3 regions of the Arthrobacter sp. PGP41 genome follow, and region 3 is predicted to be linked to each of the others. Evidence: predicted binding sites of a transcription regulator. Region 3 holds the regulator's gene; each other region holds the start of a gene.
What was found. Region 3 encodes HrcA, which represses chaperone genes, less so after heat shock. Its sites were predicted from a motif close to TTNGCACTCGNNNNNNNCGAGTGCNAA; they were not measured.
Positions count from the first base shown of each region.

Region 1 (7,889 bases), 710 kb from region 3:
GGGGACCGCCGCGCCAGCCTCAACGAAGTATCCGGCCAGCTGGAGGGCCTGGGCCTGGAGTCCATCCTCTTCCAGCTATCCGGGAATGTCACGGCCCAGCAGCTGAAGGCCCAGCTGGTCCGGGCCATCGTCCGCAACGAAAAGTCGCTTGAACCCCAGCTGGGCAACCTCCACAACACCCTCACGGAGCACCGCCACGCCCTGATGGACCATGTGGCCTCGCTCCACAACGTCCGGCAGCGGTGGGGCTGCTCGCCTTACCAAGCCATGCAGTCGCTGGCGGAGCTCACCTCCATCCACCCTGCCCCGGCCACCACTGTGCGGCTGAAACGGAGCGTCCTGGACAGCATCCGGGACCGTGACGAGCTTGCCGGCAGACTCCGCCGGGCAGCTGAGCTGGGCAGCTTCAGCAAGGCCTCCACCACCAGTCCGTGGCATGGCGCCCGGTTGCTGACGCGGAAAGAGACCGAGGAAGCGCAGGAACTGGTCCGCTCGGTGGAGAAGAGCCTGCCTGCGCTGCGCGACCGCATGGAGGCAGTTGCCGAGCACGCGGAAATCAGGCTGGGTGCCTCCTTTGCGGAGTGGGGCGAGCAGCTTGAGCTGCTTGTGGCGGTGCGGGGCAGCCTGGACAAGTTCACGCCGGACATCTTCGACCGCCCGGTCACGGACCTCATTTCCGCCACGGCGCCCTCGGCCTGGCGCAAGGAGCGCGGCATTGAGATGACCTCCATGCAGCGCTCAAGGCTGCGCAGGGTCGCGAAGGAGTACGTCAGGCCCGGGGTCCACATCGCGGACCTGCACACGTCCCTGCTGCTGGTCCAGGAGCAGCGTGCACTGTGGGCAGGCTATGCCACCACGCAGCGGCATCCCGCCGTTCCGTCCGGGCTCGCCGAGATGAACGCCATGTACCGTTCGCTGGACAGCGACCTGGCCCGCCTGGGTGATGCCCTGCGCCACACGGAGGCCGGCGGTTCCCTGGCTGCCGTCCGGTTTGAGGAGCTCATGGAGCGGCTTGAACGGCTGGTGGCTGATACCGAAACACTGAAGACACTGCCCGAGCGCACCCTGCTGGTTGAGAACATGCGCGAGCACGGGCTCGGTGAGCTCCTGGCCGACCTCGCGGAGCGCGAGGTTCCGGCGGGGTCCGTGGCCGCCGAACTTGAGCTGGCCTGGTGGCAGTCCGCCCTTGAAGCCATGATCAGCGGCGACGACTACCTGGCCATGTCCGACGGCGACGCGCTGCGGAAGCTGGAGGCCGAGTACCGCCTTGCGGACAACGCCCACATTGCCAGCGGCGCCGCCCGCCTCCGCTGGGACCTCGCCGAGCGGTGGCGCAGCGCCATCGCCGCCCACCCCCGCCAGGCGGACCTCCTGCGGAGCCTGCTCAAGGACGGCAGGGTGTCCCTGCCGTCGCTGACGGCGCAGGCGCCTGAACTGATCGGCACGCTGGTTCCGGTCTGGTCCGTCAGCCCCTATCTCATGACCGGCCTGCTGCCGGCGGAGCAGCGCTTTGACGCGGTGGTCATCCTGGATGCCGAAGCGACGTCGCTCCAGGCCGTGCTGCCGTCCATCGCCCGCGCCGGGCAGGTCATTGCCTTCGGCGACTCCCGCATCGCCAGCCCCCGCACGTTCACCGTCGGCGTCGAGCGCCTGGCGGCCGGCGAATCGGCGCACCAGCGGGTGGAGAGCGCCTTCGCTGCCTTGTCCAGGGTACTTCCGGTGTGGCGGCTCAACTTCGTCTACCGGGCGGTGGACGAGGACCTCGTGCTCCAGCTGAGCAAGAACTTTTACGACGGCGGCCTCCGCCGGCTCCCCGAGGGGCAGTCCGCCACGGGACTGGACCGGTCGTTGCTGGTGGAGTACCTGCCGGACGGCACCGGGTTGCCCAGTGCGGGCCACGAGGGCGTGGAATCGGTGGTGGCGGAAGTCAACCGGGTGGTCCAGCTGGTCTTCGAGCACGCCCGGCTGCGCCCGCGTACCTCGCTGGCCGTGGTTACGGCAAGCCTCCGCCATGCGGCCAGGATCGGGGAATCCATCCGGCTCCAACTGCCCAACTACCCGGCCCTGGCGGGCTTCTTCGGAGCCGGTCCCGAGTCCTTCCGGGTTGTGGATCTTGAACGGGCCCAAGGGCTGGTGCGCGACCATGTCATCTTCTCGCCCGGCTTTGGCCGCACACCGCACGGGCGCGCACTGCACAACTTCGGGCCACTCTCCGCCGAGGGCGGCCGGGAGAAGTTCGCCCTGGCCATGACCCGCGCCCGCAGGTCGATGCACGTTCTCACCTGCTTCCGGCCCGAGGACCTGGACCACACCAGGCTGACGCACGGCGCCGTGGACCTGTACGCGCTCCTTGACCGTGAAATTGCGGGAAACACGGACCTCGGAACTCCGGCCTCGCGGGCCGCGGCCAGCGAGCAGGCCCTTGGAGCCGATCCGCTGGTGGCCGACCTCGGAGACCGCCTGCGCGCCCGCGGCGCCCGGGTGTGGCACCAGTATGACGGCGCCATTGACGTGGTGGCCGCCGCGGATCCGCTGAACACCATGGGCCAGGAGGACGCCGACCTCCCCTGGCCGGTGGCGATTGAATCCGATGGCACCGAACAGTACCGCGCCCTGAGCGTTCGGGAGCGGAGCCGGTTGCGCCCGCAACTGCTGGAGCGCCTTGGCTGGCGCTACATGCCCCTGTGGACCATCGAGGTGTTCACGGATCCGTCCGCCTGCGCCGACCGCATCGCAGGATACCTGGGCCTCGAAAAGAACGCACTCTCCGGGCGGACAGCCACATCCATCGCCTTCCTGGACGACGACGTGGACCAGGCGCTCAACGGAATCGACGCCGCGTCCCGGCACGCAGCATCGGACCATGAACCAGCAGAGGCCGAAGGCCTGGACAGCAAGGAGGCGGGTGCGATGGCCCCGGACCACGAGAAGAACGACTCTTCGGACACCGGCCAGGCGGGCGCGGGCGCGCTGCCTGGCACTCCCGCCCTGCCAAACAAGGCAGCCGAAGACGAACCCCGGGGCTGGGGCGACCGCGAAGACGACGACCACGATTCGTGGCTGAAGGAACAGAAGCCTCCCCACTGGGGCTGAGGAGGCTAGCAGCGGGGCAAGAGCCCTGCCCCTGCGGAAGTGGCTGGCGCCGTGGCTCGGCGCCGACCACGCTGTCGCCCCCCAAGGCTACGGTCCGACCAGGACGAAGAACAGTTTCCCCCGGGTGGAGGATCCGGCGAGCCGGGCAGCCTGTTCTGCGTTGGCTGCCACCACTATGAGCCCGTCCGTCTCCGCCGTGCCCAGCCACTGGCCGCCTTGCCCGCCTTGACCCGAAGTCCACAGCACCGGAACCCCTGAAGCCAGGACCTCCGGCGGCCCCTGCTGGTCGTAGCCGATGGCTGCCGTCAGCACCACGTTCACGAGCTGGCCCGGTGAGACGAGCTGGATGGATGACGGATCCGCCATGCGAAGGGGAACAGCCGCTGACCCTGGGGGAGTTCCGGCAAGTAGCCCCGGACCGAGCAGTTGGGCATCCGTGAGCAGCTGCCCCCTGCGCAGCGGGGCCGCAAGTTGCTTCCCGGCCGCCTCGCCCGGTTGATTGAGGAACCCGTCGGACAGCATTCCGGGCGGTACCTGGACAGAGGCGAGGTCCGCGGCTGCCATTGCTGTGCCTGCGGGAAGGTCGCGGGCGGCGGCGAGCGCAGACACGGTGTAGACCGGCGCCGGCGTAAGTTGCTGGACCGTGATGGCGGCTGCGGCGCAAAGAAGCAGCGCGGCCGCCAGCCGCCTGTTGCGGCCCAGCCAGGAGGCAAAGCGGGCCGGCGGGCGGCGGCTTGCGTTGCGGCCGGCGCCGCGGCTCCTGCCGTGGGGGCCGCTGCGGTGTGAGGCCCCGGGGAGTCCAGGTCTGTACGAGGCGCTTGATATAACCTGGCGTTGCTGTCCGTGCGCGGGCATGTGCCTACGCTAGAGGCGCCAACGGCCGCCGCGGCAGGTGCGCCTGCCGCTATGTGGACAACGCGGCCCGGCTGACAGGCAACCGCCTGGTCGGAGGAACGTGGATCAGCTAGCGGCGGCAGCCGGAGCCGGAGCAGCAGGTGCGGCCGCAGGCGTTGCTGCCGGCGCCCCGGAAGCGGCAGAAACCGTGCTGCCCTTGGCGTCCCGTGAGTCGGTGCGGTAGAAGCCGGAACCCTTGAAGACGACGCCCACGCTGTTGAACTTTTTGCGCAGGGTACCCTGGCATTCGGGGCAGGACGTCAGAGAGCCGTCCGAGAACGACTGGACGATGTCAAAGGCATGGCCGCAATCCTTGCAGGCGTACGCATACGTTGGCACTGGTGCTCCTCCTCTTGGGCAAACGAGAGGTCCCGGACGGCCGCAGGATTATCCGGATGGATGTCCATTAGCAGTCGCAGGGCCTGAGTGCTAATTCTACCATCCTCGCGGGCGGGCACGTCCCCGGTCAGGGGGTGTCCCGCAGGCTCCGGAACCCGGAGGGAAGCACGACGCCGGGCACGGGCCGATCGAATGCCTCTACCGGAATCCTGCCCGCGGGCAGCAGTTCCCCGTCGTAGATCACCGCGGCCAGCGGAATATGCTTCCCGGCTGATTCGAGGTGGCCCAGGAACTTGTCGTAGTAACCGCCGCCCTGGCCTACCCTGCTGCCGGCGAGGTCAACTGCGGTGGCAGGAATAAAGAGCGCGGCAGCTTCCCCGGCCACCTCAATTTCATGCCGTGCCCCCACAGGCTCCAGGATGGGGGCAAACCTGCTCCTCACCAGGTCGACGCCCGGCGCCCAAAAGACCCACTTCAGCTCCCGCCCCGGCTCGCAGACGGGAAGCAGGACTTTGTGGCCGGCGTCGTGGAGGGCCGCGATCAGAGGCAGCGTGGGCGGTTCCGCCCCGACGCCGAGGTAGGCGCAGACCGTCGCTGCCTTCCCCTGGGTTACCGAATCGGCCCACGCTGCCCCGTGCTTCGCCAAGGCTTCCCCGGCATCCTGCCGCTCCTGGAGCGTCAGCAAAGCCCGACGGCGGCGATGGGCAGCGCGTATATCGTCCTTGGCTGCCTTTGTATCCTCGAACGTCATTCTTCCTCCGTAGCTGCCGCACGGCGCCGGCCGGTGACCGGGCCGGCGCGTTGTTGCCTGTTCCGTCTGTCAGTAATGGGCGTTGCCCGCCATCCCCTGATTACTGAATGCTTGACGCTGACGTTAGATTAGTCCGGTGACTACCAGTAATCCGAGAGTGCGCAAAGCCGTCATTCCTGCCGCCGGACTTGGCACCCGGTTCCTGCCGGCAACCAAGGCGATGCCCAAGGAAATGCTTCCCGTCGTGGACAAGCCTGCCATCCAGTACGTGGTTGAGGAAGCCGTGCACGTCGGCCTCAACGATGTCCTGATGATCACCGGGCGGAACAAGCGGGCGCTGGAAGACCACTTCGACCGTGTGCCGTCACTTGAGTCCACCCTTGAAGGCAAGGGGGATACCGAGAAGCTCGCTTCCATCCAGGCGGCAAGCAACCTGGGCGACATCCACTACGTCCGGCAGGGGGACCCGCACGGACTGGGCCATGCCGTACTTCGGGCGAAGCAGCACGTTGGCGATGAAGCCTTCGCCGTGCTGCTGGGCGATGACCTCATCGATGCCCGGGACGAACTGCTCGGCACCATGATTGATGTTCAGGCCAAAACCGGCGGGTCCGTCGTGGCGCTCATCGAAGTGGAACCGTCGCAGATCAGCGCCTACGGCTGCGCTGACATCGAACCGATCGACGGCGAGTCATACGTGCGGGTCAACCGCCTCGTGGAGAAGCCGACTCCGGAGGAAGCGCCCTCCAACCTGGCGCTGATTGGCCGTTACGTACTCCACCCGGCCGTTTTTGGCGTCCTCGAGCGCACCGGTCCTGGACGGGGCGGCGAAATCCAACTGACAGACGCTCTCCAGGAACTGGCAACCGGTGACGGCGAAGGGCACGGTGTCTACGGCGTCGTGTTCCGGGGGCGGCGGTACGACACCGGGGACAAGCTCAGCTACCTCAAGGCCTGCGTCCAGCTGGCCATTGACAGCGAGGACCTCGGCCCCGGCCTGCGGGAGTGGCTGCCCGGCTTCACCGCCAGCCTTTCCAAGTAGCGCCATGCGCCCTGGTCCCATCTGGCCCGTGACCCTGGAGTGCGGGGATCTGGTCCTGCGGCCCATCCGGTACCGGGACAAGAAGGAATGGACCGAAGTCAGGTCCCGCAACAGCCAGTGGCTGGCGCCGTGGGAAGCGTCCAACCCGGATCCTTCCGGCGGCCTGCCGGACTACCGGCATATGGTCCGGTCATTGAAGGCGCAGGCGTCCCAGGCAACCGCTTTGCCCTTCCTCATCACCGAGCGGCGGCCCGGCAGTGTCAGGCCACCCATTATTGGCCAGCTGACCGTTTCGTCGATCGTCTGGGGCTCGGCCATGATGGCGACCCTCGGCTACTGGGTGGACCAGGCCTGCGCGGGCCGCGGCATCGCGCCCACCGCCGTCGCCATGGTGACGGACCATTGCTTCAAAACCTTGGGCCTGCACAGGATGGAAATCAACATCCGGCCAGAGAACGGACCCAGCCTCCGTGTGGTGGAGAAACTCGGGTTCCGGGACGAAGGCTATAGGCCGCGGTACCTCCACATCAACGGTGAATGGGCCGACCACCGCTCGTTTGCCTTGACGTCGGAAGAGGTCCCGGAGGGTCTCCTCCGGCCGTGGCTGGCCTCACAGCGGTCATAAATCCAGTGAATTGGCGGTTGCGCCACGACACACCGCAGCCAATGCTGCCGCAGCGGGCCGGATGCTCATACGGTTTTGAATGTGGACTTCCCCCTTAGCAGCTCAGTGATCCTTGTGGTTGCCGTTGTGCTCTGGATTGTGTGGGTTGCGCCCTACGTCCTCCGGAACCGCAGGCACCAGTTCCAGCCCGCCGGCGATTTCCTGGCAGACACCGCAGCCGATGAAGCACCGGAACCGCCAGCCGCTTTGGTTATGAACGTCGCCGCCCAGCAGGAGAACGCCATGGACACCAGGAAGAGCGCCGGACCCGGGACCGCTGCTGCCGGCTCACCGGCCGGGGCCAAGTTCCGCATACGCTACGGCCGGACGGCAATCGCCCTCATCGGGCTGCTGTCGTTGGCCACCGCATTCGTTTCCGGAGCGCTCCTCCTTTTCGGGCTGGCCGCTCCGTTCCTTCCGCTGACGTGCGTCGGACTTACCACCGGATCCGTGGTCCTGCTGCGCTGGCTGGCTGTCCGGGACAGGAGGGCCAAGGTTAACGCAGCCTTCCGGTCCGCGATGACAGCACCGCCCCGGCAGTCCAAGGCCGCCGGCAAGGTTCCGCCGAAGCCGGAAGCAGCGCCGGCAAAGCCGGACAACCCGCTTTTCGACGCCGAGGCGCACCAGCCAAGGGTAAAGCCGCTGACGGCAATGGAACTGCGCGAGGCTGCACTTGCCGTCGCGGTGGCCGCGGGCGATCCGAGTGCCGCAGCAGCCGGCGCAGCGGCCGCTGCCCCGGCGTCCGCCACGTGGGAGCCCGTAGAGGTTCCCAAGCCCGTCTATGTTGAGGCAGCCAAGGCCGAGCGCCCTGCCCCCGAGCCTCTGGAGCTCCCCGAGTTGCCGAAGGCTGTTGGCAAGCCGTCCCTAAAGCAAGGTGCTGCCGCCGCGCCGCCTTCGGGTGCTGCCGCCGCTGACGGCCCCCAGCTTTCCAAGGCGCAGAGCGCCCTCAGTAATCTCGACGACGTCCTGCAGCGCCGCCGCGCCTGACCCGACAAGTGCCCACCAGGGCAGACAGTTTCCCGTGAACCGGGTTCGGCATGGCGGTTTGGCTTCTGCCCGGAAAATTTGTAGCCTAGGGTCACCGGTGCCGCACCTGCAGGGGCGGA
Region 1 is NZ_CP026514.1:3,013,748-3,021,636, reverse strand. Features, by position in the region: gene C3B78_RS13755 (DUF4011 domain-containing protein) at 1-3,093, shown strand, start outside; gene C3B78_RS13750 (RcpC/CpaB family pilus assembly protein) at 3,181-3,795, opposite strand; gene C3B78_RS13745 (FmdB family zinc ribbon protein) at 4,054-4,326, opposite strand; gene C3B78_RS13740 (5-formyltetrahydrofolate cyclo-ligase) at 4,454-5,077, opposite strand; gene galU (UTP--glucose-1-phosphate uridylyltransferase GalU) at 5,214-6,119, shown strand; gene C3B78_RS13730 (GNAT family N-acetyltransferase) at 6,124-6,744, shown strand; gene C3B78_RS13725 (hypothetical protein) at 6,850-7,770, shown strand.
Region 1: the regulator HrcA is predicted to act here: its motif matches at 4,394-4,420, upstream of C3B78_RS13745 (FmdB family zinc ribbon protein).

Region 2 (7,889 bases), 1.2 Mb from region 3:
AAGGCATAGTCCCAGGCCCGTTCGCGCCACTGCACATAGCGGCCGGACGCACCGCCGTGCCCGCCGTCCATCTCGATCTTCATGACAATCGGCTCGGCGCCGGTGGTCTTGTTCCGCAGTTCCTGCACCCATTTGGCCGGTTCCACGTACAGGACGCGGGTGTCGTTGAAGGACGTGACGGCGGCGATCTTGGGATACGCCGCCTCCCTGACGTTCTCGTAGGGGGAGTATGACTTCATGTAGGCGTAGGCCGCGGGATCGGTGATGGGGTTGCCCCACTCCTCCCACTCCAGGGCGGACAGCGGCAGCTCGGGATCGAGGATGCTGGTCAGCGGGTCCACGAACGGCACCTGCGCCACGATCACTGCATACTTTTCCGGCGCCATGTTCGCCACGGCCCCCATCAGCAGGCCGCCGGCCGAACCGCCCAGGGCGGCGATCCGGGCAGGATCCACCCAGCCGGAACCGGCCAGCCAGTCTGTGGCGTCGATGAAGTCGGTGAACGTGTTCTTCTTGGTGAGTTTCTTGCCGTCCTCGTACCAGTGCCGGCCCAGCTCCCCGCCGCCGCGGATGTGGGCGATCACGAACACCACGCCGCGGTCCAGCAGCGACAGCCGCGCGATCCCGAAGCCAGGATCCATGCTCAGCTCATAGGAGCCGTACCCATACACCAGGCCAGCCGCCGTCGAATCCTGCTTCACGGCCTTGTGCCGCAGTACGGAGAGCGGAATCCTGGTGCCGTCCGCGGCGTCTGCCCATTCCCGGGTGGCGACGTAGTCGCTGCCGTCGTAGCCGCCCAGGACCGGGCTTTCCTTGCGCAGCAGCAGCTCACCCGCGGGCTGCTCCGGCGTGGGCAGCACGAAGTCGTACACGCGTGACGGCGTGAAGTAGGACGTGTAGCCCAGCCGGATGACCGGGGCCTCGTAGTCGGACCCGCCCACGCCCGCGGTGTAGAGCTCCTCATCGAAGGCCGGCTCCACGGGTTCTTCCTGGGCGGGCGTGCCCAGCCCTGCCAGCCCGATGAACTGCACGCGCTCGATGGTGTCCTTGCGGATGGAAACGACCAGGTGCGTGGAGGTGACGCCCGCGCCGTTGATGCGGACGTCGTCGGAATGTTCGACGACGGTGACCCAGGCCTGCTCTGCCAGCGGCTTGGCGAGCGCGGCCGGGTCCGCCAGGGAGACCATGGAGTTGACCGCACCGCGGTTGTGCGTCAGGAGGATGCGCTCCTCTTTTTCGCCGTCCGGCCCGGCAAGCAGGAACGGCTCGGCCTCATAGAGCACGCGGTCGTTCCGCGAGATCACGGTGGTGAGCTCCTGGGCGGGATCGTCAAAGCGGAGCAGGCGGGTTTCGCTGTACTCCGAGCAGCCGATGCCCAGCACGAGGTGGCGCCGGTCAGCTGAGAGCTCGAAGCCCAGCCACATGGCGGCGTCGTCCTCCTGGTAGATGACCACATCATCGGCAACAGGCGTGCCCAGGACGTGCGCCTTCACCTGGTACGGGCGCCACGAGTCATCCACCACGGTGTAGAAAATCCGGGTGCCGTCGGGGGAGAAAGCGACGCCGTAGAAGACGTTCTCGATGACGTCCGGCAACAGCCCGCCGGTGCGGAGGTCCTTGATGCGGAGGGTGAAGCGCTCATCCCCCGAGTTGTCCACGGCATAGGCGTAGAGGGTCCCGTCCACGGTCACGGCCGAGCCGCCCACCGAGAAGAACGGCTTGCCCTCCGCCTCCACGTTGCCGTCCAGCAGGACTTCCTCGCCGGGGATTTCGACGCCGGGCTGCACCGCGGGCGGCGTCCAGTCGGCAACGTTGTCCCCGGTGTCCGCGGCCCGGACCCGGCACTGGATGCCGTACTCCTTGCCCTCCACGGAGCGACTGAAGTACCACCACCCGTCCTTGCGGTGCGGCACGGAGAGGTCGGTTTCCTGGGTGCGGCCCTTGATCTCCTGGAAGATGGCCTCGCGCAATGGTTCCTGGTGTGCGGTGACCGCCTCCTGGTACGCGTTCTCGGCCTTCAGGTGCTCCACCACTTCGGCGGATTCCTTGTCCCGCAGCCACTCGTAGTTGTCCACGAAAACGTCCCCGTGGTGGACACGTTCGGACGGGATCTTCTTGGCAACCGGCGGTGTGGGAGCGGCAGTGGTGGCGGAGTCCCGCAGCGGAGTCTGGGTCATTCCTTCAATATATAGATCCCCGCCGACAATTATCCGGCCGTTCGCTACCGGGGGATCGCCGCCTCCGCGGGGGAGTAAGGGCGTCCGACGGCGGGGCGCGCTGTCGCTGGTGCGCTGCGCCAGTTGCGCGCCTGGTTTCGACCGGTGGGTGCCGTCCCGGGCTGAGGGGCCGGCGGGCCGCCGGCCTAGTGGGCTTGAGGCGGCGGGCGTATCCTGTTCACGCCAAGGCACGTCCATCAAACGTGAGAGGGGAACGTCACATGACCATCCCGCCAGTGCACGAGCCCGAGCCGTTTCCGCCGGAACCAGGCCCGGACCAGCCAGATCCAACCCATCCCGGTCCGCCGGCTCCCAATCCGTTCCCTGCACCGGAACCCCCGGGCCCGCTGCCGGTGCCGGACCCAGGTCCCGCACCGCTTCGGCCGGACCCGACCCGGAGCTGACAACCGAGCATGTGAGGGGCCATTTCGCGTGCAGCGAAGGGCCCCTCAACCATGTCCCGCCAGGGCGCAAAAAACTTCGAAAATCCCCCTCGGAACCCCTTGCAGACCTGAACTCCCAGTGCTAAAAAATCTATATCAGTCAATACAGATCGGCTGATACGAAAAGTGTTGGACCGTCTCTTACGAGGAGGGAAGCCATGTTGATGCGAACTGATCCGTTCCGCGAGTTGGACAGGCTGGCCCAGCAGGTCCTCGGCACGGCGGCGCGCCCGGCAGCGATGCCGATGGACGCGTGGCGGGAGGACCAGGAATTTGTCGTCGCCTTTGATCTGCCCGGCGTCGCACTGGATTCTGTGGATCTGGATGTGGAACGGAATGTCCTGACGGTACGGGCCGAGCGCCCCGACCCTGCAGGCAAGGACACCGAGTTGATCGCCTCCGAGCGGCCGCGCGGCGTGTTCAGCCGCCAGCTGATCCTCGGGGACACCCTGGACACCGACAACGTGAAGGCTTCATACGACGCCGGTGTCCTGACGCTGCGGATTCCTGTCGCCGAAAAGGCCAAGCCGCGCAAGATTGAAATCGAGACGAAGGGGGCCAAGCAAGAGATTGCCGCCTAGTTTCAACACAGGATCGGAAAGTCGGGGATCTACTGACTGCCTTTAGGGCGGATTGCACAGTATGCACGCCACAGCGCTTAAAGCGCACCGGCAGCCTACACCCGCACTTCCCGGTATGGCGGCCCCCGGCTTCGGCCGGGGGCCGTCTCATGCCCGGAGAAGGCAACGCGGGGTCACTTACCGCCCAAAAAACCACGTCGGATGGACCGTAAGTGACCCCGCGTTGCCTTCAACCCGGAGGGGTCAGGTGTTGAGTTCCAGCATCAGCGCGGGCAGCTCGTCCGCGAGTTCGCGCGCCAGGAAGCCCAGGGGTCCCAGCCGGCTGGCAAGCCTGTCCGCGGCAGCCGCATGGAGATGCGTGCCCCAGCACGCAGCCTGCGCTTCGCTGGTTCCCCGGGCGCGAAGGCCGGCGATGGCACCGGCCAGCACATCTCCGCTGCCTGAGGTCCCCAGCCCGCCGTATCCCGTGGTGATTTTCCAGAGCTCCGCCTCTTCCGGCGCATCACCTAGCGGCCTCGCGATCAGGCCCTGGCAGCTCACCACCGCCCGGTACCGTTCGGCAATCTCGGCAACATCAGCCGGCAGGTCCCCCGGCTCACGGCCAAGCAGGATCCCAGCCTCCTTGGGATTGGGCGTCAGGATCAGGCGCCCCTTCCACGGACCGGACTGGTCCTCCACGTTGGCCAAAGCACCCAAAGCGTAGGCATCGAGGACGACGGCGGGACCTCCGCCGTCGTTCCCTTTCCCTGGGGCGGCCTCCCGCCCGAGCAGGGCCCGGAGCAGTTCCTCGGCCAAGTCCAGGTCATCGAGGCCCGGGCCCACCAGCACGGCATCTGCCCCGTCCAGGTACGGGGCGATGCGGTCCAGGCCCTCGGCCGTTACGGACCCGCCAGGGGTTTCCGGCAGCCCCACCGCCCCGCACTCCGGCAGCGCGACGCCCAGCTGGACAGCCACCGATTCCGCGACGGCCAGGGTGAGTTTCCCGGCGCCGGCCCGAAGGGCGGCGGCGCCGGAGAGCAGTGCGGCACCGGGGGTCGCCCGGGCTCCGCCGATCACCAAAACCGATCCGCGGGAGTACTTGTCCTCGCCGGCGGCGGGCAGCGGCCAATCGCGCAGGAGCGACGGCGTCACCAGGGCTGGCTGCCTGGCTCCGGCCCCGGACGCTTCACCGCGGGTGGACACTGGCGTCCCCGGCATGTTCGGTCACGGCAACGCCCTGCTCGGTCAGGTGGTCCGCCACATTAAAGCTTTCGAGCGTCCACGGGCCGGCGCCGGAGGGCCGCACATAGCGGGTCAGGGAGGCGTTCAGCACCGAGGTGGTGGCCGCCAGGTCCAGGAGTTCTGCTTCACTCAGCCCTTCAAGCACGTACCGGAAGAGCATGATCACGGCGTCGTGGCACACCAGCATTACCCGGTGCCCGGTGCCAAGATTGTTCAGTTCCGCCAGGACGGAGCGCAGCCGGAGGGCCACGTCCGCCCAGGATTCCCCGCCCGGCGGCCGGTAGTACAGCTTGCCCAGCCATTCGCGGCGTTCCACCTCATCCGGGAAACGCTGCTCCACGCCCAGCCGGGTGAGCCGGTCCAGGATGCCCAATTCGCGGTCCCGGAGCCGCTCATCGGTGCGCACCTTCACGGGCCAGCCGGCCACCTCCACGGCGATTTCCGCCGTTTGCCGGGCACGGGCATAGGGCGAGGAAACCACGGCGTCCGGCCGGAACTCCTCGGCGATCCGGGCCAAAGCCGCACCCAGGGCCTTGGCCTGCTCCTGCCCAATGTCGGACAGGTTCACGTCGGCGTCACGGGCCGGCACGGCGATGACCGCCGCCCCCGCCTCCCGGGCTTCGGTGGCGGCAACGTTGCCTTCGCTCTCGCCGTGCCGGATCAGCAGCAGTTCCACCGCCCCGGCTTCCTGTACAGCCTCTGTCAGCCCGTCGTCGTTCAAGAGAATCACCCCGTCTGCGTGCCGTTCCGAATGCAGGAACACTACCAGCGGCGTACCCAGCGGGAGTCCAAAATAACCGGCGCTAGGTGCCTATGGTTACCGCGTCATCCAAGTTCTCCGGTCCTCCGGTTTTGACGGGCTCAGCGGCGGGACGCTCTACCCCGCCCTGAACCGGCTCGATACGGACGGATTCGTCAGTTCGGTGTGGCGGGAAGGGGACAACGGCCCCGGAAAGAAGTTCTACTCCCTCACCTCGGAAGGGCGGCAGCGGCTGCACGAGTCGGCCAGGGACTGGACCCAATTCACAGCGCTCATCAAGAACCTGCTAGACGAAAAGAAGGCTCACTAAATGTCGTCAGAGGAATACCTGAAGGCCCTGGCCTACGAACTGCGCCAGCGGAAACAGAACGAAGACATGGTCAGCAGCACGCTGCAGGAGGTCAGCAGCCACCTGGCCGAGAGCGGTGAAAGCGGCCAAACGGCCTTCGGGGCAACCGCGTGAGCACCCTGCGTCTTTCCCGGACCTCCGGTAACCAAATCCGCTGCGGGTTCGGACATGCGCTGCCCGGGCCCACGCAGCGCATGTCCGAATCCGGAGCGAAAGTCCGAAAGCTACCGCTCCGGGGTCAGCACCTTCGAGAACACCGTAGCGCCGTTGGCGTTGCGCAGGCTCACCGTGAAGACTTCGGAATCCAGCTGGACATGCCCGAAGAACTGGTTCTCACCGTTACGGGGCGATTCGCCCGGGAAGCGGCCGGCCTTGGAGAACACCACCTCGGGCCCGAACGTGCCGTCCATCTTGTTCGGGCCGAACGAACCCGCCGCAATCGGCCCGGCCACGAATTCCCAGAAGGGGTCGAAATCAGTGAAGGCCGCACGCTCGGGGGAGTAGTGGTGGGCCGCGCAGTAATGCACGTCGGCGGTCAGCCACACCACGTTCTTAACCCGGTTGTGCTTGAAGGCGCTCAGCACCCCGGCGATCTCGAGCTCACGGCCCAGGGGAGCGCCGTCGTCGCGGTTTGAAACGCTTTCCTGGTTCACCGGGCCGTCACCCACGATGACGCCCACGGGCATGTCCGCTGCGATGACCTTCCACGTGGCCTTGGAGCGTGAAACCTCGCGGATCAGCCAATCCACCTGCTCCTGGCCCAGGATGGCCGTGGCGTACGGTTCCTTCCCGTCGGTGTTGGGCGACTTGAAGGTCCGCATGTCCAGGCAGAAGATGTCCAGTTGCGGTCCGCGGGAAATTTTCCGGTAGATGCGCGCCGGCTGGTACTGCCCGGCGTCGTCAAACGTTCCCGGCCGCCAGAGGGCCGAGGAGTCCGCGATGGGCATGTTCTCCTGCCACGCCTGCCGGCCCCGGGCCGCGAGGGTGTTGACGTCCCGCACGGTGTAGCGGGGATCGTCCAGGATCTCGCCGGGGTACCAGTTGTTGGTGGTTTCGTGGTCGTCCCATTGCGAGATCAGGGGCACATCGGCGAACATCGCGCGCATGTTGGCGTCCATCTGGTTGTAACGGTGCCGGCCGCGGAACTCGGTCAGCGTCTCGGCCACCTTGGACACCTCCTCAGTGACCAGGTTCCGCCACACCTGTCCGTCCTTCTCCACCACGGTCTCCGTGATGGGGCCGTCGGCGTAGACGGTGTCGCCGGAGTGGATGAAGAAGTCCGGACGGGTCTGGTGCATGGCGCGGTAGCCGCGCATCCCGCCGATTTCCTCGTTGATGCCCCAGCCCTGGCCGGCGGTGTCGCCCGTCCACACAAAGCTTTGGGCGGACGACGCCGGCACCTCGCCGCCGGCGCTTGTGTCACCAGTGCGGCCGTTGCCGTTGTACGTCCCCGCGTCCGGAGCCGTGCGGAAGCTGCCGCTGGCCGTCTCGCCGGCCGCGCCGCCGTCGTCCTCGAAGCTGATCTCCAGCGCAAAGCGCGTGTTGGACGGCAGGTTCCCGGCGTGGATCTTGGCGGTGAAGTCGGAGGCCTGGGTTGCGCGGGGCCCGCGGAGGACGCGCTCAAAGGCGCCGCGGCCGCGGAGGACCTCGCCGCCGTCGTCCACTGCCCGCAGCACCGCCGTCATCCGCCCGGCACCTGAAGACCGTGACCACAGGACGGCGGAATCGGAGGTGACGTCTCCGGTGGCGATGCCGCTGGGCAGGGTGAGCCGGTTCCGGACCAGCGCGACGCCGGCGGGCGACTGGGCTGGGGTGGCGTGGGCGGCGGCGGGTGCGGCTGCCAGTGCGGCAGCGAGGACGGATCCCTTGACAATGGTGCGGCGTGAAATGTCAGTCATGCCGTCCAGCCTTTACGTGCAGGGCGCACGGACGTTTTCCCCCCGGTGAACCCCGGGTGAGCCCCGGTTGAACAGCTGCGTGGAGCGCCTTAATCGGACGAGCGGCCCTCGACCGCATTAACGGTGTTGCCCGGCACGTTCATGCGGGGCGGGGCGCTCGTCCGCCAATGCCAGGGGCAGCCGCTACGGAACTGCGAACTCCCCGATCCGCCCCTCCCGCAGCGCTGCCCCAACGGCGTTGATCGCCCCGTAGTCCGGGAAGAGAACCGACTGGCCCGCGATGAATCCTGAGCCCGCCGTGGGCAGGGTCATGGTGCCGATCGCGTTCACGTCCAGGTTCCGCAGGCTGTAGGCAAGGATGGCAGCCTGCACAGGGTCGAAGCCCTTGTTCACCGTGAGGCAGCACGAGGCGAAGTTCACC
Region 2 is NZ_CP026514.1:3,459,777-3,467,665, reverse strand. Features, by position in the region: gene C3B78_RS15895 (S9 family peptidase) at 1-2,177, opposite strand, end outside; gene C3B78_RS15885 (Hsp20/alpha crystallin family protein) at 2,818-3,240, shown strand; gene C3B78_RS15880 (NAD(P)H-hydrate dehydratase) at 3,484-4,422, opposite strand; gene C3B78_RS15875 (histidine phosphatase family protein) at 4,406-5,191, opposite strand; partial or broken gene C3B78_RS15870 (PadR family transcriptional regulator) at 5,283-5,531, shown strand; gene C3B78_RS19765 (hypothetical protein) at 5,532-5,684, shown strand; gene C3B78_RS15865 (alkaline phosphatase D family protein) at 5,795-7,468, opposite strand; gene C3B78_RS15860 (LCP family protein) at 7,652-7,889, opposite strand, start outside.
Region 2: the regulator HrcA is predicted to act here: its motif matches at 2,719-2,745, upstream of C3B78_RS15885 (Hsp20/alpha crystallin family protein).

Region 3 (7,889 bases):
GAGCTCCCCGGAGCCGACGCCCTCGAAGGGCCTCGGCGTCGGCGAGGTGGGATATCTCATCACCGGGGTAAAGGATGTCCGGCTGTCCAAGGTCGGCGATACCGTCACCAACCTCGCCAAGCCGGCTGCTGAATCCCTGCCCGGCTACGCCGATGCCAAGCCGATGGTCTTCTCCGGCCTGTACCCGCTGGACGGGACGGACTACCCGGTGCTGCGCGATGCACTGGAAAAGCTGATGCTCAACGATGCCGCCCTGGTTTACGAGCCGGAGACCTCCGCTGCGCTGGGTTTCGGGTTCCGGGTGGGCTTCCTGGGCCTGCTCCACCTGGAAATCACCCGCGAGCGGCTCGAACGCGAATACAACCTGGACCTGATTTCCACGGCCCCCAATGTGGAATACGAGGTGACGCTGGAGGACAAGAAGGTGGTCCACGTGACCAACCCCAGCGAATACCCGTCCGGCAAGATCTCCGAGGTCCGCGAGCCGATGGTGGCGGCCACCATCCTGGCGCCGAACGAATTCGTCGGTGCCATCATGGAGCTGTGCCAGAGCCGCCGCGGCGTCATGGGAGGAATGGATTACCTGTCCGAGGACAGGGTGGAAATCCGGTACCGCCTGCCGCTCGCCGAGATTGTGTTCGACTTCTTCGACATCCTCAAGTCCAAGACCCGCGGCTACGGCTCGCTCGACTGGAAGGCAGACGGCGACCAGGTGGCGGACCTCGTCAAGGTGGACATCATGCTCCAGGGCGAACAGGTGGATGCCTTCTCCGCCATCACGCACCGCGACAAGGCCTACGCCTACGGCGTGATGATGACCACCAAGCTGCGCGAACTCATTCCGCGCCAGCAGTTCGAGGTGCCCATCCAGGCGGCCATCGGCTCCAGGATCATCGCCCGGGAAAGCATCCGCGCCATCCGCAAGGACGTCCTGGCCAAGTGCTACGGCGGTGACATCTCCCGTAAGCGCAAACTGCTCGAGAAGCAGAAGGAAGGCAAGAAGCGCATGAAGATGGTGGGACGCGTTGAGGTCCCCCAGGAAGCCTTTATCGCCGCGCTCACCACGGATGAGTCCAAGGACAAGGCCAAGAAGTAGTGGTCACAGCGGCCGGCGCCACCGGAGGCCCCTGCAATGCCTAGCACTCTTCCCCTCGGCGACCCGGCGCCGTCGGACGGTCTCCTGCCTTCGCAGGCAGCCGACGGTGCTGCGGGCCGGGCGTTCGGACTTTACGTCCACATTCCGTTCTGCGCCGTCCGCTGCGGCTATTGCGACTTCAACACCTATACCGCCACGGAGCTCGGCGGCGGCGCCTCGCAGGACGCCTATGCCGCAACCGCCGCCTCCGAAGTGTCCCTGGCAGCCAAGGTTCTGGCGGAATCAGGGCTTCCTGCGCGCCCGCTCAGCACGGTGTTTTTTGGCGGCGGCACACCAACCCTGCTTCCCGCCGGGGACCTCGCCCTGATCCTGCGGCGCGCCATAGGAGAGTGGGGAATCGAGGACGGCGCCGAGGTCACCACGGAGGCGAACCCGGACTCCGTCACACCTGAATCACTTGCCATCCTGAAGGAAGCCGGCTTCACCCGAGTCTCCTTCGGCATGCAGTCTGCAGTGCCGCACGTCCTCAAAGTGCTTGACCGGACCCACACCCCCAGCCGTGTCCCGCAGGTTGTGCAGTGGGCCCGGGACGCCGGACTGGCTGTGAGCCTGGACCTCATCTACGGCACGCCGGGGGAGTCCCTGGACGACTGGCGGTACTCCCTGGAGACGGCGCTGTCGTATCAGCCGGACCACATCAGCGCCTACGCGCTGATCATCGAGGAGGGCACCAAGCTCGCCGCCCAGATCCGCCGTGGCGAAGTTCCAGGGATCGACGACGACGACCACGCCGACAAGTACGAGCTCGCCGACGACCTCATCACCAAAGCAGGCCTGGGCTGGTACGAGGTCAGCAACTGGGCCCGCACGCCGGAGCAGGCGTGCCGCCACAACCTCGCTTACTGGCGCGGTGACGACTGGTGGGGGATCGGGCCCGGCGCCCACTCGCATGTGGGCGGCGTGCGGTGGTGGAACGTCAAACACCCCACGGCCTACGCCGGACGCCTCGCGCAGGGTGTGTCACCGGCGGCCGGCAGGGAAACCCTGGACCAGGAGACCCGGGGCGTCGAGCGTGTGATGCTCGAGGCCCGCCTCCAGTCCGGCCTCGAAGTGTCGTCGCTGGGCCCGGAAGGACGGCATGAGGTTGCCGGGCTGATCGCGGACGGCCTGGTGGATCCTGCTGCCGCTTTCAGGGGCAGGCTGGTCCTCACCCTCAAAGGCAGGCTGCTGGCAGACGCGGTGGTCCGCCGGGTCCTGCCGGCCTGACCGCACCAAGCAACGCGGGGCCACTTCCCGCCCGATATCCTTGCCGGATTGGGACGGAAGTGACCCCGTGTTGTTCGTGACGGTTACTTGATCCAGCGCAGGTTGTACTGATAGCGGTGCGGCTGGCCACGGTTGACATGGATGCCGGCCGCCACCGAAAAGCAGGTGAGCGCAATCCAGATGAGGGTGGCAATAACGGCGAAGACGTTGCCGATCACGGGGACGAAGACCACCAGGATGTTCGCCACCAGGGCAGCAATGGTGGGCGGGAGGCTGAAGTTCAGGGCTTCCTTGGATTCCTGCGCCGTGAAGGGGCCGCGGTCCCGGAAGATCAGGTAGATCAGCAGCGACGGAACGCAGCCCAGGATGCCCCCGAAGTGCGCCATGGTGGCCCATTGCCGGTCTTCGCTGGCCGTCAGGGGCAGCGCATTCGCGGGAACGCCGTGGTACTCCGAACGGCCCTGGCCGCCCGGGCTGTCCCTGTGATCGCGTGCGTTTTCTGCCACAGTCTGTTCCTTCTGAAGTGCAATGGTGCCGGCTAAGAAAGCTTATTGGGTGTGCCGGGCCTGCAATGTTGCAGGATCCGCAATACCAAGAATACTTGGTACCGGCCCCATATCCGGCCCGGAATGCTTACGCCGGGGCAGAGCCGTCCTTCAGGGCACGGTGAGGAAGTCGATGACTTCCTCGACCCTGCCCAGCAGGGAAGCTTCCAGGTCCGCGTACGAGCGGACGGCGCCGAGCAGTTTCTGCCAGCCAAGCCCGATGTCTTCCTTTGTGGCATGGGGCCAGCCGAACGCTGCGAGGATCCCGGTCTTCCAGTCCTGCCCGCGCGGCACTACCGGCCACTGCTCAATGCCCAGGACGGCGGGCCGGATGGCCTGCCACACGTCCACGTAAGGGTGGCCCACAATCAGGACGTTCCCCGCAGCACCCGGCGAGGCCATGACGGCGTCCGCAATGCGGGATTCCTTGGAATCCGGCACCAGGTGGTCCACCAGGACGCCCAGGCGCCTGCCCGGTCCCGGCCTGAACTCTGCAACTGCCGCCGCCAGGTCATCAATGCCGTGCAGGGGTTCGACGACGATGCCTTCCACGCGCAGGTCGTCTCCCCAGACCTTTTCCACCAGTTCGGCGTCGTGCTTTCCTTCCACCCAGATGCGGCTGGCCTTGGCCACCTGTGCCCGGTGGCCGGCCACCCGGACGGACCCGGAGGCGGTCCGGCCGGGTCCGGCAACGGCACCGGCGGCCTGCCGCGGGGCCGGGGGCAGGAGCTTAATGGCCTGGCCTTCGAGGAGGAACCCGAAACCAAGCCGGAAGGACCGGGACTTTCCGCGCCTGTCCTCCAGGGCGACCACGTGCATGCCGCCGGATTTTTCCACCCGGGTCACGGCGCCCACCCAGCCGGACTGGACATCCTCAAGCACCATTCCCCGTTCAACGGGAACCTCGGGCAGTTCAGTTTTTGCGGGAGCGGACAAGTCGCGTGGGCCCCAGTTCTGGTACTGCATGGTTTCACTCCGCCTAGCGTTCGGTCACAGGTCCGGATTTTCGCCCGGAGCGGTACCAATGCTAGCAACGGCGGGAGTCATAATAGACTGTTAGCACTGAGGCATGTCGAGTGCTAACCCTTGAGGTGGCACAGCGCGGGCGGCGCGTCCGCCCGAACCCTGGATGGAGGTGGAGTATGAGCGAGCCACGCAAACTTGAAGTGCTGCGTGCAATCGTGGAGGACTACGTCCATTCCCGGGAACCCGTGGGTTCCAAGGCCCTGGTGGAGCGGCACCATCTCGGTGTGTCCAGCGCAACGATCAGGAACGATATGGCCGCCCTGGAGGAAGAGGGCCTGATCACCGCTCCGCACACCAGCGCCGGGCGTATCCCCACTGACAAGGGTTACCGGCTCTTCGTGGACCAGATCTCGGCCGTCAAACCCCTGTCCCAGGCTGAGCGCAGGGCCATCCAGTCGCTGCTGGAAGGGTCTGACGACCTGGACGACGTCCTTGACCGCACGGTCCGCCTGTTGTCGCAGCTGACCAACCAGGTTGCCGTGGTCCAGTATCCGCACCTGAGCCGGGCACTGGTCCGCCATATCGAGTTCGTCCTCCTCGCACCGCGTAAGGTGCTGGTGGTGCTGATCGCGAACAGCGGCAAAGTGGAACAGCGCGTTATCGACGTCGGCCAGGACCTGGGGGACGACGCCCTCGCCACCCTGAGGGCACGGTTCCTTGGCTCCCTTGCCGGCACTCCGCTGAGCCAGCTCGCGCAGTCCCTGCCGGCAGTGGTGGCCACCGCCGGCCCGGGGCAAGGGCAGGCGGCCCAGGCCCTCGCCGTCGGCCTCGAGGGCCTGGCCCAGAGCAGCCGGGAGGACCGCATGGTCATGGCGGGCACCGCCAACCTTGCGCGGTCCAACGTGGACTTTCCGCTCAGCATCGGACCGGTCCTGGAAGCGCTTGAGGAACAGGTGGTCATGCTGCGCCTGCTAAGCGAAATGGCGCAGGACCATCGCGGGGTGGCCGTCAGCATCGGCCGCGAGAATCCCTACGACGGCCTGGCCGAGGCCTCCGTCGTTGCCACAGGGTACGGACCGGACCACGTTGCGAAAATTGGTGTCCTGGGACCAACCAGGATGGATTATCCCACCACCATGGCCGCAGTCAGGGCCGTTGCCCGCTACCTTTCGCGGATCCTGGGACCCTGACGTTTTCCCGTCCCCGGGCATGCAGAGCATTTTCCGCAGTCCAACTGCAGGCAGTACAACAAGGAAGAGATACAAACTTTGAGCAGCCACTACGACGTCCTTGGAGTCTCACCGGAGGCCACGGGAGAAGAGATCAAGAAGGCCTACCGCAAACTGGCGCGCACCCTTCACCCGGACGTCAACCCCGGTGAAGACGCGTCGGACCGCTTCAAGGCCGTGACCCACGCCTACGAGGTTCTGTCGGACCCGCAGAAGCGCCGTGTCTACGACACCACCGGCAACGAGAACGGCACGGACAACGGCTTCGGCGGAGGCGGCTACGCGGGCCAGGGATTCGCGTTCCAGGACATTTTCGACACGTTCTTCGGCGCCGGCGGAACAACCGGCCCGGCTTCCCGCGTCAGGCGCGGCCAGGACGCGCTCATCAGTGTCCGCATCGAACTCCGCGACGCTGTCTTCGGCGTCAACAAGAAACTCGAAGTGGACACGGCCGTCACGTGCCCCACCTGCGAAGGTTCCTGCTGCCGGCCGGGAACCCATCCGGAACGCTGCGACATCTGCGGCGGCAGCGGCCAGGTCCAGCGGGCCGTGCGCTCCATCCTGGGACAGGTCATGACCGCCGCCCCGTGCGGTACCTGCGAGGGCTTCGGCACCGTCATCAAGGACCCCTGCAATGAATGCAGCGGCCAGGGACGCGTCCGCAGCCGCCGTTCGCTGACCATCAAGGTTCCCGCCGGCGTAGCCACCGGAACCCGCATCCAGCTCTCCGGCCAGGGCGAAGCAGGTCCGGCCGGCGGCCCTGCCGGCGACCTCTACGTCGAGATCCGCGTGAACAACGACGCCACCTATGTCCGTGATAACGACGACCTCCACGCAACCCTGCACATTCCCATGACCGCTGCCGCACTGGGCACCGAGGTGAGCCTGGAAACGTTCGACGGACCGCAGGAAATCGACGTCAAGCCCGGCACCCAGTCCGGCGAGATCATCACACTTCGCGGACTTGGCGTGACCCACCTTCGCGGGTACGGGCGCGGCGACCTGAAAGTGCACCTCCAAGTCGAGACTCCAGCCAAGCTCGACGCCGCGCAGGAGGACCTCCTGCGTCAGCTTGCCAAGATGCGCGGCGAGCAGATCACTGAGGGCAAGCTTGCAGCCAGCGGGGGCATGTTCGCCAAGCTCCGGGACCGGCTCGGTAACCTGTAGCGGTGAGCAATCCGGTCTTTTTCACCCCTCCCGGTTCCCTTGACCAACTGGTGGCGGGAGACGTCTTTGTCCTGGATGGGCCGGAGGCGCGGCACGCCGTCACAGTGAAGCGGCTTGCCCCCGGCGAGTCCGTTGACATCGTGGACGGCGCCGGGACCCGTATGAGCGGAAAGGTGGTTGCGGCCTCCTCCTCCGGGCTGGGTGTTGAGTGTGCTTCCCTTGCTGTTGAGCCGCAACCGGGGACCAGGCTGGTGCTGGTACAGGCACTGGCGAAGGGCGACCGCGACGAACTTGCCATCGAGACGGCAACTGAACTCGGGATTGACGCCGTCATACCCTGGCAGTCCGAACGGTCCATCGTCCGGTGGAAAGGCGACCGGGCCGCGAAAGCCCACGCCAAATGGCAGTCCGTGGTCACGGCAGCAGCGAAGCAGGCGCGCCGCGCGTGGGTTCCCGAGGTGCGGCCCGCCGTCGACACCGCCGCGCTGGCCGCCCTCGTGGAGGCTGCAGGGCTTGCCGTGATCCTGCATGAAGACGCGGTTCGCCCCTTGCGGACCGTGCTGGAAGCATGGCAGCGCGGCGGAACCTCAACGGAGCCCCGCGAAGTCCTCCTGATCGTTGGGCCGGAAGGCGGAATCAGTCCTCGGGAAGTAACCCGGCTGTGCGGCAAAGGTGCCGTCACGGCCCTGCTGGGGCACCATGTGCTGCGCTCATCCACCGCCGGCCCCGCCGCCGTCGTGCTTGCCAGCGACGTCCTGGGCCGCTGGGCGGCGCATAGTGCCGAACCTGCGGGTTGAGCAGGGCGCTAACGCTGCAGGGTGCAGGCTAGCGGACTTTGAAAGCCCGCGAGTCCTCGTTCTGGTCCGGCTGCCCGTCCGCGCCGGCCTGGGCCACGCGCAACTCGTAGTCGCCGGCAGGCAGCGTGAGGGCCAGCGTAAAGACCCCTCCCTGACCGGGCTGGGCGGACGCTGTTGTTTCACCGGTGAGGAACGGTGCCTTGCTGCCATCCTGCTCCGCCCGCTGGATCTGCCAGCGCAGCTTGCTGCCGGCCAGGGTGCTGCGGCCAGTGATCTTCACGCTTCCGTCGGCAATTTCCACATTTTCCTGCGGATCGATGATCCAGACGGGCGCCACCATGCCCGCGCCCCTCGTCATAAGGTCACCCAGCTGGACGTGGTCGAAAGCAACGTAGTCCGTGTGCCCATCCACCAGGATCCGCACCCGGATCTGCTGCCCGGAATCGATGAGTCCGGAGCTGGCCGCAGCGGCCGTGGCCGTATAGACAAGCTGCTGGACGGCACGGGCCGCCATGTCGGCGTCGAGGTTGCTGTTGAACGCGTCCTCGGACACGTCCACCGTAATAACGTCTTTGCCGGAAATCGAGGTGGCCAGCTTGCTGGGATTCTGCCAGGGGGTGAAGAAGTCCGGGTCAAGCGGCTTATCCTTCATCATCGCCCGGAGGGCACGCGTCACGGGGTTTTCCTGCTCCGGCACGTCCCGGAACTCCCGGTAGAGGAATACGTTGCTGCCGGTGCGGCCAATCCAGTACACCGGCGCCTTGTTGGAGGACTGCGTGGTTTCAAGCGGGGCGCTGGTGGATGGCGCGGTGCCGGTGGCGGC
Region 3 is NZ_CP026514.1:2,306,494-2,314,382, reverse strand. Features, by position in the region: gene lepA (translation elongation factor 4) at 1-1,096, shown strand, start outside; gene hemW (radical SAM family heme chaperone HemW) at 1,133-2,362, shown strand; gene C3B78_RS10515 (DUF4870 domain-containing protein) at 2,446-2,868, opposite strand; gene C3B78_RS10510 (DUF3097 domain-containing protein) at 3,019-3,873, opposite strand; gene hrcA (heat-inducible transcriptional repressor HrcA) at 4,050-5,063, shown strand; gene dnaJ (molecular chaperone DnaJ) at 5,142-6,269, shown strand; gene C3B78_RS10495 (16S rRNA (uracil(1498)-N(3))-methyltransferase) at 6,272-7,066, shown strand; gene C3B78_RS10490 (GerMN domain-containing protein) at 7,095-7,889, opposite strand, start outside.